Regions from separate parts of the Streptomyces sp. NPDC046831 genome, predicted to be linked through region 1. Evidence: riboswitches for the same ligand, from Rfam matches in the RefSeq annotation. Region 1 holds a riboswitch; each other region holds the start of a gene.

Region 1 (4,203 bases):
CAAAAGGTCCGGTGACGCCGATGTGCGCCCCCGCCGCGAACGGCAGCACCTGAAGGGTCACCTGGGGCAGCCGGGCCGCCTCCACCAGCCGCTCCAGCTGCCGCGCCAGGACGCCCGGCCCGCCGACCTCCCGCCGCAGCACCGCCTCGTCGAGCACCGCGCTCAGCTCCAGCGGCGGCTGCGCCCGCAGCACGTCCTGCCGGGCCAGCCGCACCTCCACCAGCGCGTCCAGCTGCTCCTCGTCGAGGCCCTCCACCGCCGCCCGGGTCACCGCACGCGCGTACTCGGGCGTCTGCAGCAGGCCGGGCACGACCGAGGTCTCCAGCGTGCGCATGGCGCTGGCCTGCGACTCCAGGCTGATGAAGTCGCGGTAGGTCGGCGGCAGGACACCCCGGTAGGCCTGCCACCAGTGGTGCCGGCCTGCGCCGTCGTGCGAGCCCGCCAGCACCGTCAGCAGCTCGCGCAACCGGGCGTCCTCGACGGCGTAGGCGTCCAGGAGCAGCCGCACGTCGGCCGGCTTCACACCGCTCGCGCCGGTCTCGATCCGGCTGACCTTCGACTGGTGCCACCCGACCAGGCCGGCCGCCTCTTCGCTCGTCAGGCCGGCCGCGGTGCGCAGGGCGCGAAGTTCGGCGCCCAGCTTCCGGCGGCGTACCGCGGGACCGTGCTGCATGGGCTACTCCCTATCCCCTCCGCGCCGCCCGAATACGGTCTGCCGTCGCAGAGTTCACCGCTTCGAGCGACAGATATATGCATATCTCGGTGGAACGCCGTCGTGGGCGACGCGGTGATGGCAGTCTGACGACGAGGCACCAGTCCGGGACCGTACTCGAACCATCCGCTCCGTGTCGGTCTGCGGTCGCGCGGGAAAGGGATGACGTCGCCATGGCAGACCATCTGGAAGCATCCGTCACTCTGCCGAGCGAACCGGTCTCGGTGTCGGCGGCCCGCAGCTTCGTCGCGGACACCCTGACGGAGTGGGGCCTGCCGGCGGAGGCGGACACCGCCGACACGGTCCGGCTCATCATCTCCGAACTGGCCACCAACGCCGTCCAGCACACGTTCGGTCAGTCGCCGACCTTCACGGTCGACCTCCTGCTCGACCGCGACGAGCAGTTGCGCATCGGTGTCACCGACAGCCACCCCCGGTTCCCGAAACGGCTCCCGGGCGCCGTCCAGCAGGACAACGGCCGGGGCATGGTGATCATCCGGTGGCTGACGGCCGAGTACGGGGGCCGGTTCAGCGTCAGACCCACGCGCGAGGGCGGCAAGACCGTCTGCATCGCGCTGCCCTGGCCGGTGCTCACCCCTCCGGTCACGGCGGCGGGGCCGCCGGAGCCGTAGGGCTGCCCGGTGGGCCCGCCACCGCCGGGCGGACGGCCCGGGGGCCGCGGTCCCGCCGCCGGGCCGCGCCAGCCGCACGAGCCGCGTCGGCCGGAGGCGCCGTAGGGGCCGGGCAGCCGCCTGGGCTGCCTCAGCCGCACGGGCGTTGTCGGCGGGCCTGCCCTCGGCCGCGTCGGCCGGAGTCGCCGTCGGGGACCGGGCGGCCGACCCGGGCCGCGTCAGCCGTACGGCCCGCGTCGGCCGGCCTGGCCTCGGCCGCGTCGGCCGGAGTCGCCGTCAGCGAGCAGCTGCAGCCGCAGTGGACCGGACCGTTGCCGGCCGCCTCAGCGCCGACGGGTTCCTCAGAGCCGCGTCGGCCGCAACGGCCCGTCCGGGACCGCGTCGGCCGCAACGGCCGGCCCGGGGCCGCGTCAGCCGGGTCCGCCGTCGGGGGCAGCGCAGCCGCAGCGCGCCGCCCAGGAGGGCGGGACCGCACGCCGCGGCCTCCGTCGGGCGATCGCCGTGCGCGGGGGCCCGGTCACGGGACCGCGGCTCGCCGGCCGGGGGCGGGGCGGTGCGTCAGGGCACCGCCACCCGGCCCGGCCGGCCCGACGGACCCGGCCGGCCCCTCGCCCCCTGCGGGCCGGGTCAGCCGACCCGCCCGTACCAGACGCTCTTCGTCCAGATCTTCTGCAGCCGCACCACGTCTCCCGTCTTCGGGGCGTGCCAGATCTTGCCCTTACCCGCGTAGATGCCCACGTGGTACACGTTCGAGCCCGAGTGGAAGAACACCAGGTCTCCGGCCCGGCGGCTCTTCGCGGAGATGTGGCGGCTCTTGTTGTACTGCTGGGCCGCCGTACGGGGCAGCTTCTTGCCCGCCTTCTTGAACGAGTACAGCGTGAGCCCCGAGCAGTCGAAGCGCCGCGGACCCACGGCCCCGTACTTGTACGGGGAGCCCTTCTTGGACGCCGCGATGTGCAGCGCCTTCGTCGCCGACGTGGCGGCCGCGGCCTCGGAGGCGACACCGGGGACCACGATCGAGCCGCCGACGGCGGCGATGGTCAGGGCCGAGGCCGTGCCGGCCCGGGCCATGAGCGACGGGACACGATTCAGCGCAGTCATGCGCAACCCTTCGTCAGCCGCCTGTGAAGGATGACCTGTCGGATTCGGGCTGGCGAAGTAGCCCGGCCGCGTTGCCGCGGCTTCACCCCAAGGGCTGCTCGGCCCGGCCATGACATGGCCGTTCCGGCGACCCGTCGTACTTGGGTCCTCCACTCCTGCCGATCCACTTCCGTCGACCGGTCATCCGGGCGGCGGCAGGACTCGGCGTCCGCCCGGACCGCCCCGCCGTTGTGGCGGGGGCTTGTCGTCAGACACGGATCTTGGCTCACGGATGTCCGAAAATCCCAACGGAACCGGGGATTTGTGTTGTTACTCACCACTCACCCGTTCGGGTGGACACCCCACCGATCGAACGTCTGTCGCGGGTCCCGACGAGTCCCGGACCTGCGGCGGAACGCTTCATTCCGACCAACGGGCAGGCGCTGTGCGCAACTCGGACAGCCCTTGGAGAGGAGCTGGAAGTCGACCGGAAGGGCGTAGGCCGTTCGGCTCGTTCTGCGGCGGAACCGTGCCCTCCGTCGACGGCGAGGAGGGAGCGCGTCGGTGGTACGGCGTCAACTTCGCTGCGCCGGCGGGACGGTGACACGCGCCGTGCGCCGCTCCCCGTCCAGCACCCGCAGCGCCCGTGCCAGGGTGGTGGAGTGCAGCTCGCTCTCGCCCCGCTGGTGCATCAGGCTGAGCGCGTCCCGCAGCCCGGCTGCCTCGCGGACGAGCGCCTGAGCAGCCCTCAGGCCGCGGTAGGTGCTCCCCTCGCGGGCGGGGTTGATCCGGCCCAGCAGGTCGGCCACGCGGAGGTAATGGTCGATCAGCTCGCCCTCGGCGTGGGTCAGGGCGGGCATCGGTGGCAGCTCGGGCGGCAGCACGGGCGCGTCACCTCGCACCCGGTGCGGCCTGCGGGCCCCTGTGGCCGGTGACGACGCGGTCGACCAGCCCGTGCGCCGGCGCGGCCGGCGCGTCCAGGACCGTTTCCCGCTCCAGGTCCGCGCTCACCTGCCGCGGGGCCCGCCCGGTGTGCCGCACCAGCATCTCCTCCAGGCGTGTCCACACGCGCGCCATCTCCTCCGCCCGGGTGGTCAGGCAGGACGTCCGCCCCCGCAGCGGCTCGGAGACCGGCGGCTGGCCGAGGGTCACGCGGGCGCCGGGCAGGACGGACCGCTTGCCCGGAGTCCCCGCGGCCGGCAGGACGGCCGCGTACCGGTCCGCCCGGCCCAGGCAGGTGGTCGCCACGTCGCAGCCCACGTACCGCATCGTGTCGTAGATCGCCGCCATCGCGCCGAACGCGCCGCCGGGCGAGTTGACGTACAGCGCGATGTCGCGGTCCGGGTCCCGGTGCTCCAGGTGCACGAGCTGTGCGATCACGTCGTTCGCCGCGGTGTCGTCGATCGGTGTGCCGAGGACGACGATCCGCTCCTCGAACAGTCCGGCGTACGGGTCGAGTATCCGGTCTGAGAGGCTCGTGCGCTCGGTGAAGGCGGGCAGGGCGTGGCGGGCGGACGGTCGGTTCATGCGCATCCCCTCCAGCGGCAGGAAGTCTCCGGTGGCCTCGGCGAAAAATGTACAGGACGTACGTTCTCTACGGAGGCGTCGGCTCGTGCCCGGGGCGCCGGGTCGTGGCGGCGGCGGTCCTGAGAGAAGCTGGTGCTCCGGCCGCGCGACGACCGAGGTGGTCCCGATGGCGTTCTTCGCGATATCCGAGCGGCATCCCCTCAAGCCGCTGTCCGTCACCGATCTGGTGCTGGAGCACGAACGGCTGCACGA
Region 2 (4,203 bases), on a different contig from region 1:
AGCGATGCCCGCCGTCGGCGACCGCGTTCAGCGTGGGCGCGCTGGTGGTGGCCGCCGACGGCACGGAGCTGGCGCGCGGGTACTCCCGCGAGGGCGGTGACCCGGTGGTGCACGCGGAGGAGGCCGCGCTGGCGAAGGTGGACGGCGCCGACCCGCGGCTGCCCGGCGCCACCGTGTACAGCAGCCTGGAGCCCTGCGCGCGGCGGGCCTCCCGGCCCCGTCCCTGCGCCCGGCTGATCCTCGACGCGGGGGTGCGTCGGGTGGTGACGGCCTGGCGGGAGCCGGACACGTTCGTCGAGGCGGCCGACGGGGCCGGGGTGCTGGCGGCCGGGGGCGCGGAGACGGTCGTGCTGCCGGAGTACGAGGAGCGGGCCAAGGCGCCGAACCGGCACCTGCTGGGCTGAGCGGGGGCACCGGTGGGCGTTCCCGGCCGCGGTGAGGGTTCCCTCGGGCCGGTACCGAGGGGCTCACCCGTCGCCCGATCACCAGGGGTTTCCCGTCACCGGTACCGGCGGCGGACACGCGGCCCGGGAAGCGATTGGCCATCTGTCCTGCGCATGCCGTACACTCAAAGCACAACGACGCGGGGTGGAGCAGCTCGGTAGCTCGCTGGGCTCATAACCCAGAGGTCGCAGGTTCAAATCCTGTCCCCGCTACTGAAGGCTCAGGGCCGGAATCCGTTCCAGGATTCCGGCCCTGAGTGCTTTCCGGCAGCCCGCGGTCCCGGTGTGTGTCCGTGTGCTGCGTCACACTCGATCGTCCGGTTCATCCGGTCGGCCCCCACCAACTCGCCCCCCGCGCCGGCTCCGGGAAACCTGGACGGGCGAGACCGGCGTTCGGCGCGTGCGGCAGGAGACGAGTGGTGCGGCCAGGTGAGGTGGAGGACGAGCGGCCGTACGCCCTCAGACCCGGTGACGCCGGTGGGGCGACCGGGCGCGGGCACGGCGGCCGGCAGCCCGGTGACGGAGACGCCGCCCCGCACAACGGCCCACCCGCGGTCAGCCCTCACCCCGCCGCCCCCGCCGCCCCGCGCGGTTCCTCACCCGGCGCCTCCCACGGCATCGGAGCCGGCGGCCGGCCACCCGGCGGCCCCGCGCCCGGTCCGGCAGCCGGGGACAGTGCTGCCGCTCCCGTTCCGCCCGGTGCGGGCGGGCGGCGGCGGATCCCGTACGCCCGTGCCCTCACCCGGCTGCTCCCGGCGCTGCTGCTCGCCGTCGGCGCCTGCTTCGACTGCCTCGCCCCCACCGACGTCACCGCGGCCCCGCTCCTGACGGCCGCGCCCCTGGTCGCCGCGCCGCTGCTGTCCCGGCGGGCCACCGCGCTCACCGGGGCGGCGGCGGTCGCCGTCGTGCTCGCGGTGCACCTCGGCACCGGTGCCGTACGGCGCGTCGAGGCGTTCACCGAACTGGTCACCGTGGCGACCGTCGCGGTGCTGGCCGTGCTCATCAACCTCCTCGTGCGCCGCGGCCACGAGCGGCTGGCCTCCGCCCACGAGATCGCCGAGGCCGCCCAGCGCGCGGTGCTGCCGGAGCCGGCCGGGCGGATCGGCGGGCTGGACGTCGCGGCCTGCTACGAGGCGGCGCAGGCGGACGCGTTCATCGGCGGGGACCTGTACGCCGTGCAGGACACCCCGTACGGCGTGCGGCTCGTCGTCGGCGACGTGCGCGGCAAGGGGATGGGGGCGGTGGCGGCCGTGGCCGTGGTCCTCGGGGCGTTCCGGGAGGCCGCCGAGCAGGAGGCCACGCTGGAGGGGGTGGCGGGCCGGCTGGAGCGGGCGCTGGCCCGCGAGGACGCGCGGCGCGGCGGGCCCGACGCGTGCGAGGACTTCACCACGGCCGTCCTCGCCGAGATCCCGCACGACCGGGCGGTGGTGAGGATCGTCAACCGCGGTCATCCGCCGCCGCTCCTGCTGCACGCCGACGGCACCGTGCGTCCGCTGCTCGCCGCCGAGCCCGCGCTGCCGCTCGGCCTGGAGGACCTCGGCGTCCGGCCCGGCCGTGCGGAGGAGACCCGCTTCCCCGCCGGGGCGACCCTCCTCCTGCACACCGACGGACTGTCCGAGGCCCGCGACGAACGGGGCCGCTTCTACGACCCCGAGCAGCGCCTGGCCGGACGGGCCTTCCGGGACCCGCACGCCCTGCTGGACACCCTCGCGGCGGAGGTGCGCCGGCACACGGGGGACGGCCTGTCGGACGACATGGCCCTGCTGGCCGTACGGCGGTCCTGACGCCGCGTCACCGTGGGTGAGCGTGCCGTCTCCGCGCGCACAACGGCTGACATATCGTCAGGCGGCATGTGCACACGGAGGTTGGCCGACTCGCCCGTATTTGACCCCCGTCGGCCAGATTCTCCGCGCCAATTGGGTTTAACGATCAAGCCGAACGGCTTGGAATCCACGGCCCGGGTCTATTAACGTTCGATAACGCAGCGCGGTCGTCCCAGCCGTCACCCGAGACGGCTCCGTGCGCACGCGCCGAATCCCGTCAGGGAACCGGGGAACCACCAACCTGGGGTGAGTCGAGCGTAGTCCGCCGTGTCGAACGGGCGGTATACGCGCGTAGGAGACCTTCCCGCTCCGAACCCGTCAGCTAACCCGGTAGGCGAACGGAAGGAAAGGAGCGCGCCCGCGTGGCGTCCAACCCGCCTGCCCCCCAGGCCCCGTTCCACACCGGCGGGAACAGCACCGACACCTTCGGGTACGGCAGCCGCATCCCCGACGAGGGCCCGTGGGAGGAGTGGAACCCCACCGCGGACTCCGTCCGCCCGGTCCGTGGCCGGCATCGCGTCACCAAGCAGCGCGGCGGCGGGCTCGCCCGCAGCTCCACCGTCCTCGGCGTCGGCGTCATCGCCGCCGTGGGCGCGGGCGGCATGGCCAGCGCCCAGACCGGCAAGCCGCCGGTGTCGATCTCCATGCCCGATCTGCCCTCCGTGGGCACCCTCTTCGACGACGAGGGCTCCGCACCGGCGGCCCAGGGCTCCGCGACCGCGCTCAGCAGCCTCACCACCAGCGCCGCCGACTCGGCGCAGGGGTCCTCCGACGCGGGCGAGGCCCTGCGCAACCGGATCATGGCCCAGGCCGAGCAGCAGCAGGTCCAGGTCGACACGAAGGCCCAGCAGGCCGCGGCCGCCGCCGCCGCCCGGCAGGCGGAGGAGGCCGCCGCCAAGGCGGTGAAGGAGGCCGAGGCCAAGGCCGCCGCCGCGGAGAAGGAGGCGGAGCAGGAGGCCGCGAAGAAGGCCGAGGCCGAGCGCCTGGCCCGGCTGGCCGCGCAGTACACGCTCCCCACCTCCTCGTACACCCTGACCTCGGCCTTCGGCCAGGCCGGTTCCATGTGGTCCTCCGGCTACCACACCGGGCTGGACTTCGCCGCGCCCACGGGCACCCTCATCAAGGCCGTGCACGGCGGCACCATCACCGAGGCCGGCTGGGCCGGCGCGTACGGCTACCGCACCATCCTCACCCTCGACGACGGCACTGAGCTGTGGTTCTGCCACCAGTCGTCGATCAGCGCGAGCGTCGGGCAGAAGGTCGCCACCGGCGACGTGATCGGCCGCGTGGGCGCCACGGGCAACGTCACCGGACCGCACCTGCACTTCGAGGTCCACCCCGGGGGCCAGGCCACCGGCATCGACCCGGCGGCGTGGCTGCGCGACAAGGGCCTCACCCCCTGACAGCCGCTTCCCGGCCCCGGCGGTCCTGACGACGTCCCCCCGACGTCAGGACCGCCGGTCAGGTGTTTGCCCACCTTTTGCAGCGGATCCGGAATTGAGCGCTCCGGAACGTGCGTTGACACTGGACATGACTTCTCTACGCAAGCTGGGTACGTCCGACCTCGAGGTCTTCCCGCTCGCCCTCGGCGGCAACGTCTTCGGCTGGACCGCCGACGAGGCGCAGTCCTTCGCCGTCCTCGACGCCTACGCGGCCGCCGGCGGCAACTTCATCGACACCGCCGACTCCTACTCGGCCTGGGTGGAGGGCAACAGCGGCGGCGAGTCGGAGACCATCGTCGGCAAGTGGATCAAGGAACGCGGCAACCGCTCCGACGTGGTCATCGCCACCAAGGTCAGCCAGCACCCCGACTTCCAGGGGCTGACCGCCGCCAACATCAAGGCCGCGGCCGACGCCTCCCTGCGGCGCCTGGGCACCGACCACATCGACCTGTACTACACCCACTTCGACAAGCCGGAGGTGCCGGTCGAGGAGAT
Region 3 (4,203 bases), on a different contig from region 1:
GACCGCCGTCCACCGGGTGCTGGAGGTGACGGCCGAGGAGGTCCAGGAGATCGCCAAGGCCCGGCTGCGCCCGGAGAACCGCGCGGTGCTCGTCTACGAGCCCGTCGCCGGCCAGGCGGACGCCACCGACAACCCGGACGCCGCCGAGGCCGCGGCCACCGACGACACCGAGGAGGCGGCGAAGTGACCGAGCTCACCACGATGGAGTTCCACCCCCGGCCCGAGGCCGGCGAGGCGAAGCCGTGGGCCTTCCCCGCACCCGGGCGCGGCAGCCTCCGCAACGGCCTGACGGTGCTGCGCTGCGACCGCCCCGGCCAGCAGGTCGTCGCCGTCGAGGTGCTGCTGGACGCGCCGCTGGACGCCGAGCCGGCCGGCCTGGACGGCGTCGCCACGATCATGGCGCGCGCCTTCTCCGAGGGCACCGACAAGCACTCCGCCGAGGAGTTCGCCGCCGAGCTGGAGCGGGCCGGCGCCACCCTCGACGCGCACGCCGACCATCCCGGGGTCCGCCTGAGCCTGGAGGTGCCGGCCTCCCGCCTGGCCAAGGGGCTCGGCCTGCTCGCCGACGCCCTCAGGGCCCCGGCGTTCGCCGACAGCGAGGTCGAGCGGCTGGTGCGCAACCGGCTCGACGAGATCCCGCACGAGATGGCGAACCCCTCCCGCCGCGCCGCCAAGGAGCTGTCCCGGCAGCTCTTCCCGGCCGACTCGCGCATGTCACGCCCCCGGCAGGGCACCGAGGAGACGGTCCGCAGCATCGACGCCGCGGCCGTCCGCGCCTTCTACGACCGGCACGTCCGCCCCGCCACGGCCACCGTCGTGGTCGTCGGCGACCTCACCGGGGTCGACCTCGACGCGCTGCTCGGCGAGACCCTGGGCACCTGGACCGGCTCACCGGCCGAGCCGCGGCCGGTGCCGCCGGTCACCGCCGACGACACCGGCCGCGTGGTGATCGTGGACCGGCCCGGCGCCGTCCAGACCCAGCTGCTGATCGGCCGGATCGGCCCGGACCGGCACGACCGGGTCTGGCCCGCCCAGGTGCTCGGCACCTACTGCCTCGGCGGCACCCTCACCTCCCGCCTGGACCGCGTCCTGCGCGAGGAGAAGGGCTACACCTACGGCGTGCGGGCGTTCGGCCAGGTGCTGCGCTCGGCCCCCGACGGCTCGGGCGCGGCGATGCTCGCGATCAGCGGCAGCGTCGACACGCCGAACACCGGCCCGGCCCTGGACGACCTGTTCACGGTGCTGCGCAAGCTCGCCGCCGAGGGCCTCACCGACGCCGAGCGCGACACCGCCGTGCAGAACCTCGTCGGGGTGGCGCCGCTGAAGTACGAGACCGCGGCGGCCGTGGCGGGCACGCTCGCCGACCAGGTCGAGCAGCACCTGCCCGACGACTACCAGGCGACGCTGTACCGGCAGCTCGCCGCCACCGGCACGGTCGAGGCCACGGCGGCCGTCGTCAACGCCTTCCCGGTGGACCGCCTGGTGACCGTCCTCGTCGGTGACGCGGCGCAGATCAAGGCGCCCCTCCAGGACCTCGGCATCGGCCCGGTCTCGGTGGTGACGGCCGACTAGAAGCGCGTCCCCCGGTCATGGCGGGCCGGGGGAGCACGCGCGCGGGGAGCCCTGGTGACCGGAGTGTCACCAGGGCTCCCTGTTGTCCGAATTGAGGGAGAGGCTGCCTGTCTGCGCTGTGGCGTGCGCTACAAAACCCGTCTTCCGTTTGGGAATTGAAGGCGGGCCCGATTAGCGTCATGCCGGCTGTCCGTCAGGCAGTGCGCCGCACCCGCGGCACCGGACAGCCATCGCCGAGTCCCCGTACGGCGCGAGCCAGGGGAGCCGGGGACCCACCGTCCCTGGGGTGAATCGGACGCCCGCGCCTGGTGCGAGGGGGCCCGTAGGAGACCTTCCTGCTCCGAACCCGTCAGCTAACCCGGTAGGCGAGAGGGAAGGAAAGGACCAGCCTGTCCATGGCGTTCAGCCGTGCCACCGGCAAGCACCGCCGGCCCAGCCGGGTACACCGCACCACCGCCCGCGCGGCGGGTGTCGCGGCCCTCACCACCACCGGCGTCCTCGGCGGTCTCGCCGCCGCCCCGGCGCTGGCTACGGAGACCCCCAGCCCGGAGGACACGGGCCTCACCCCGGTGGTCACCATCGGCGACTCCGTCGCCGCGCAGATCGACGCCCAGGCTGCCGCCCAGCAGCAGGCGGCCGAGGAGAAGGCGGCCGAGGAGGCCGCCCGCCTGCGGGCCGTCGAGCTGGCGAAGAAGGAGCGCGAGGCCAAGGAGCGGGCCGCCAGGGAGGCGGAGCGCCGGCGCCTGAACATGTTCGTCCTGCCGATCTCCGGCTCCTACGTCTCCACCGGCTACAAGACCGGCGGCAGCCTGTGGTCGTCCGGCTCGCACACCGGCATCGACTTCCACGCCGCGAGCGGCAGCACGGTGCACGGGGTCGGCGCCGGCACCGTCGTCGAGGCCGGCTGGGGCGGGGCGTACGGCAACCAGGTCGTGATCAGGATGGCCGACGGCATGTACACCCAGTACGCCCACCTGTCGTCGATCGGCGTCTCGGTGGGCCAGCGGGTCGTCCCCGGCCAGCAGATCGGCGTCTCCGGCGCCACCGGCAACGTCACGGGACCGCACCTGCACTTCGAGGCCCGTACGTCCCTGGAGTACGGCTCCGACATCGACCCCGTGGCCTATCTCCGCAAGCACGGCCTCGACGTCTGACCCCGCGAACGCCCCGAACACTCCGAACGCCCCGGCTGCCCGGCCGGGGCTTCGTGTTTTCCGGACGTCCGTCGTGCCCCGCACGTCCGCTGTCCGGGAACGTGCACGGATTTCGTCGCGCCGTCGGAAATTCCGGCCCGGTGCCATAGAGTCACGGAACAAGCGTCCAGCGTCGGCGTTTCACGGCGGAATCGAGGCGGAGGTCGGTATGCGTATTCCGGCGCACTCGGTGTGCACCGCGATCCGGGACGACATCGTCGCCGGCATTCACCGGCCCGGCGGCCGGCTCACCGAGGAGGTCCTCGCGCGCCGCTACGGCGTCTCGCGCGTCCCCGTGCGCGAGGCCCTGCGCACGCTGGAGGCGGAGGGGTTCGTGGTGACCCGGCGGCACGCGGGCGCGTGCGTCGCCGAGCCGACCGAGCGGGAGGCGGCGGACCTGCTGGAGATGCGCGCGCTGCTGGAGCCGCTGGGGGCCGCCCGGGCGGCGCAGCGGCGCACGGAGGCCCATCTGAAGGTGCTGCGCGGCCTGGTCGGGCTGGGGCAGGAGCGGGCCGGGCGGGGCAGCCGGGAGGAACTGCGCTCGCTGGGCGGCTGGTTCCACGAGACGCTGGCCCAGGCCTGCGGCAGTCCCGCGCTGACGTCGGTGCTGACCCAGCTGCGGCACAAGATCGCCTGGATGTACACGGTGCAGGCGCCGGCCGACCCCGTGGAGTCCTGGGCGCAGCACGGCGCCATCGTGGACGCCGTCGCCCGCGGCGACGGGGAGCGGGCGCGGGCGGTCACCGCCCTGCACGCCGAGCGCGCGGCCGCCGCGCACCGGCTGCGCGTCCCCGGGCGGCACGAGGGCGCCGCCCGCGTGAGGACCTCGCAACGGCCCGTCAACATACCGGGTCCCCGTAATTAACAGGAGGGCCGTATACAGGACGTGCAAGAAGAGGCAATTCGACGCGGGTGGAATTCCGGGCTGCTCATCTCGCGCGCCCGCGTATGAGCGGCGGCGGCGTGCCGTGCGGAATTCCGGACGGGGAATACCCGGTGAATGCACCGCTTCCCGGACCGCGCCCGAATGCTCCGGAGCGCCCGGAACGAGGACGGCCCCGAAGCGCCCGGGCCGGTACATGCCCCCGAGTGTCCGGACCGACGAGCAGCGCGGGAGTGTCCGGAACGGCGCATTCCCTGTAGCGCAGGAGCGGCGAGGCCGCGCCGCCCGTGCACGGGACGACGCGGCCTCGCCGCTGGAACGAGCCAATCCGGTCAGACGGTCTCGGGAAGCTCCTCGAGACCCTCGGCCACCAGCTTGGCCAGCCGGTCGAGCGCGGCGTCCGCGCCGTCGGCGTCGGACGCGAGGACGATCTCCTCGCCGCCCTGGGCGCCCAGGCTGAGCACGGCCAGCATGGACGCCGCGTTGACGGGGGCGCCGCCCGCCCTGGCGATCGTCACGGGGACGCCCGAGGCCGTGGCGGCCCGGACGAAGATG

What was found. A riboswitch is a leader RNA that binds a small molecule or an ion and turns the genes downstream of it on or off. The one in region 1 is predicted to bind cyclic di-AMP.
Positions count from the first base shown of each region.
Region 2: it holds a riboswitch for cyclic di-AMP, as region 1 does, so the genes downstream of both, ABZ920_RS22775 (M23 family metallopeptidase) here and ABZ920_RS20445 (C40 family peptidase) in region 1, are expected to answer to the same signal.
Region 3: it holds a riboswitch for cyclic di-AMP, as region 1 does, so the genes downstream of both, ABZ920_RS10410 (M23 family metallopeptidase) here and ABZ920_RS20445 (C40 family peptidase) in region 1, are expected to answer to the same signal.

Region 1 is NZ_JBEYXZ010000024.1:4,835-9,037, reverse strand. It holds gene ABZ920_RS20455 (helix-turn-helix transcriptional regulator) at 1-673, opposite strand, end outside; gene ABZ920_RS20450 (ATP-binding protein) at 886-1,344, shown strand; gene ABZ920_RS20445 (C40 family peptidase) at 1,972-2,445, opposite strand; cyclic di-AMP (ydaO/yuaA leader) riboswitch at 2,449-2,630, opposite strand; gene ABZ920_RS20440 (hypothetical protein) at 3,000-3,308, opposite strand; gene ABZ920_RS20435 (ATP-dependent Clp protease proteolytic subunit) at 3,316-3,951, opposite strand; gene ABZ920_RS20430 (ANTAR domain-containing protein) at 4,118-4,203, shown strand, end outside.
Region 2 is NZ_JBEYXZ010000029.1:21,042-25,244, reverse strand. It holds gene ABZ920_RS22790 (dihydrofolate reductase family protein) at 1-404, shown strand, start outside; tRNA gene ABZ920_RS22785 (tRNA-Met) at 583-656, shown strand; gene ABZ920_RS22780 (PP2C family protein-serine/threonine phosphatase) at 1,061-2,227, shown strand; cyclic di-AMP (ydaO/yuaA leader) riboswitch at 2,462-2,617, shown strand; gene ABZ920_RS22775 (M23 family metallopeptidase) at 2,629-3,669, shown strand; gene ABZ920_RS22770 (aldo/keto reductase) at 3,797-4,203, shown strand, end outside.
Region 3 is NZ_JBEYXZ010000008.1:118,936-123,138, reverse strand. It holds gene ABZ920_RS10420 (pitrilysin family protein) at 1-187, shown strand, start outside; gene ABZ920_RS10415 (pitrilysin family protein) at 184-1,572, shown strand; cyclic di-AMP (ydaO/yuaA leader) riboswitch at 1,794-1,955, shown strand; gene ABZ920_RS10410 (M23 family metallopeptidase) at 1,968-2,726, shown strand; gene ABZ920_RS10405 (GntR family transcriptional regulator) at 2,935-3,630, shown strand; gene ABZ920_RS10400 (HPr family phosphocarrier protein) at 3,981-4,203, opposite strand, start outside.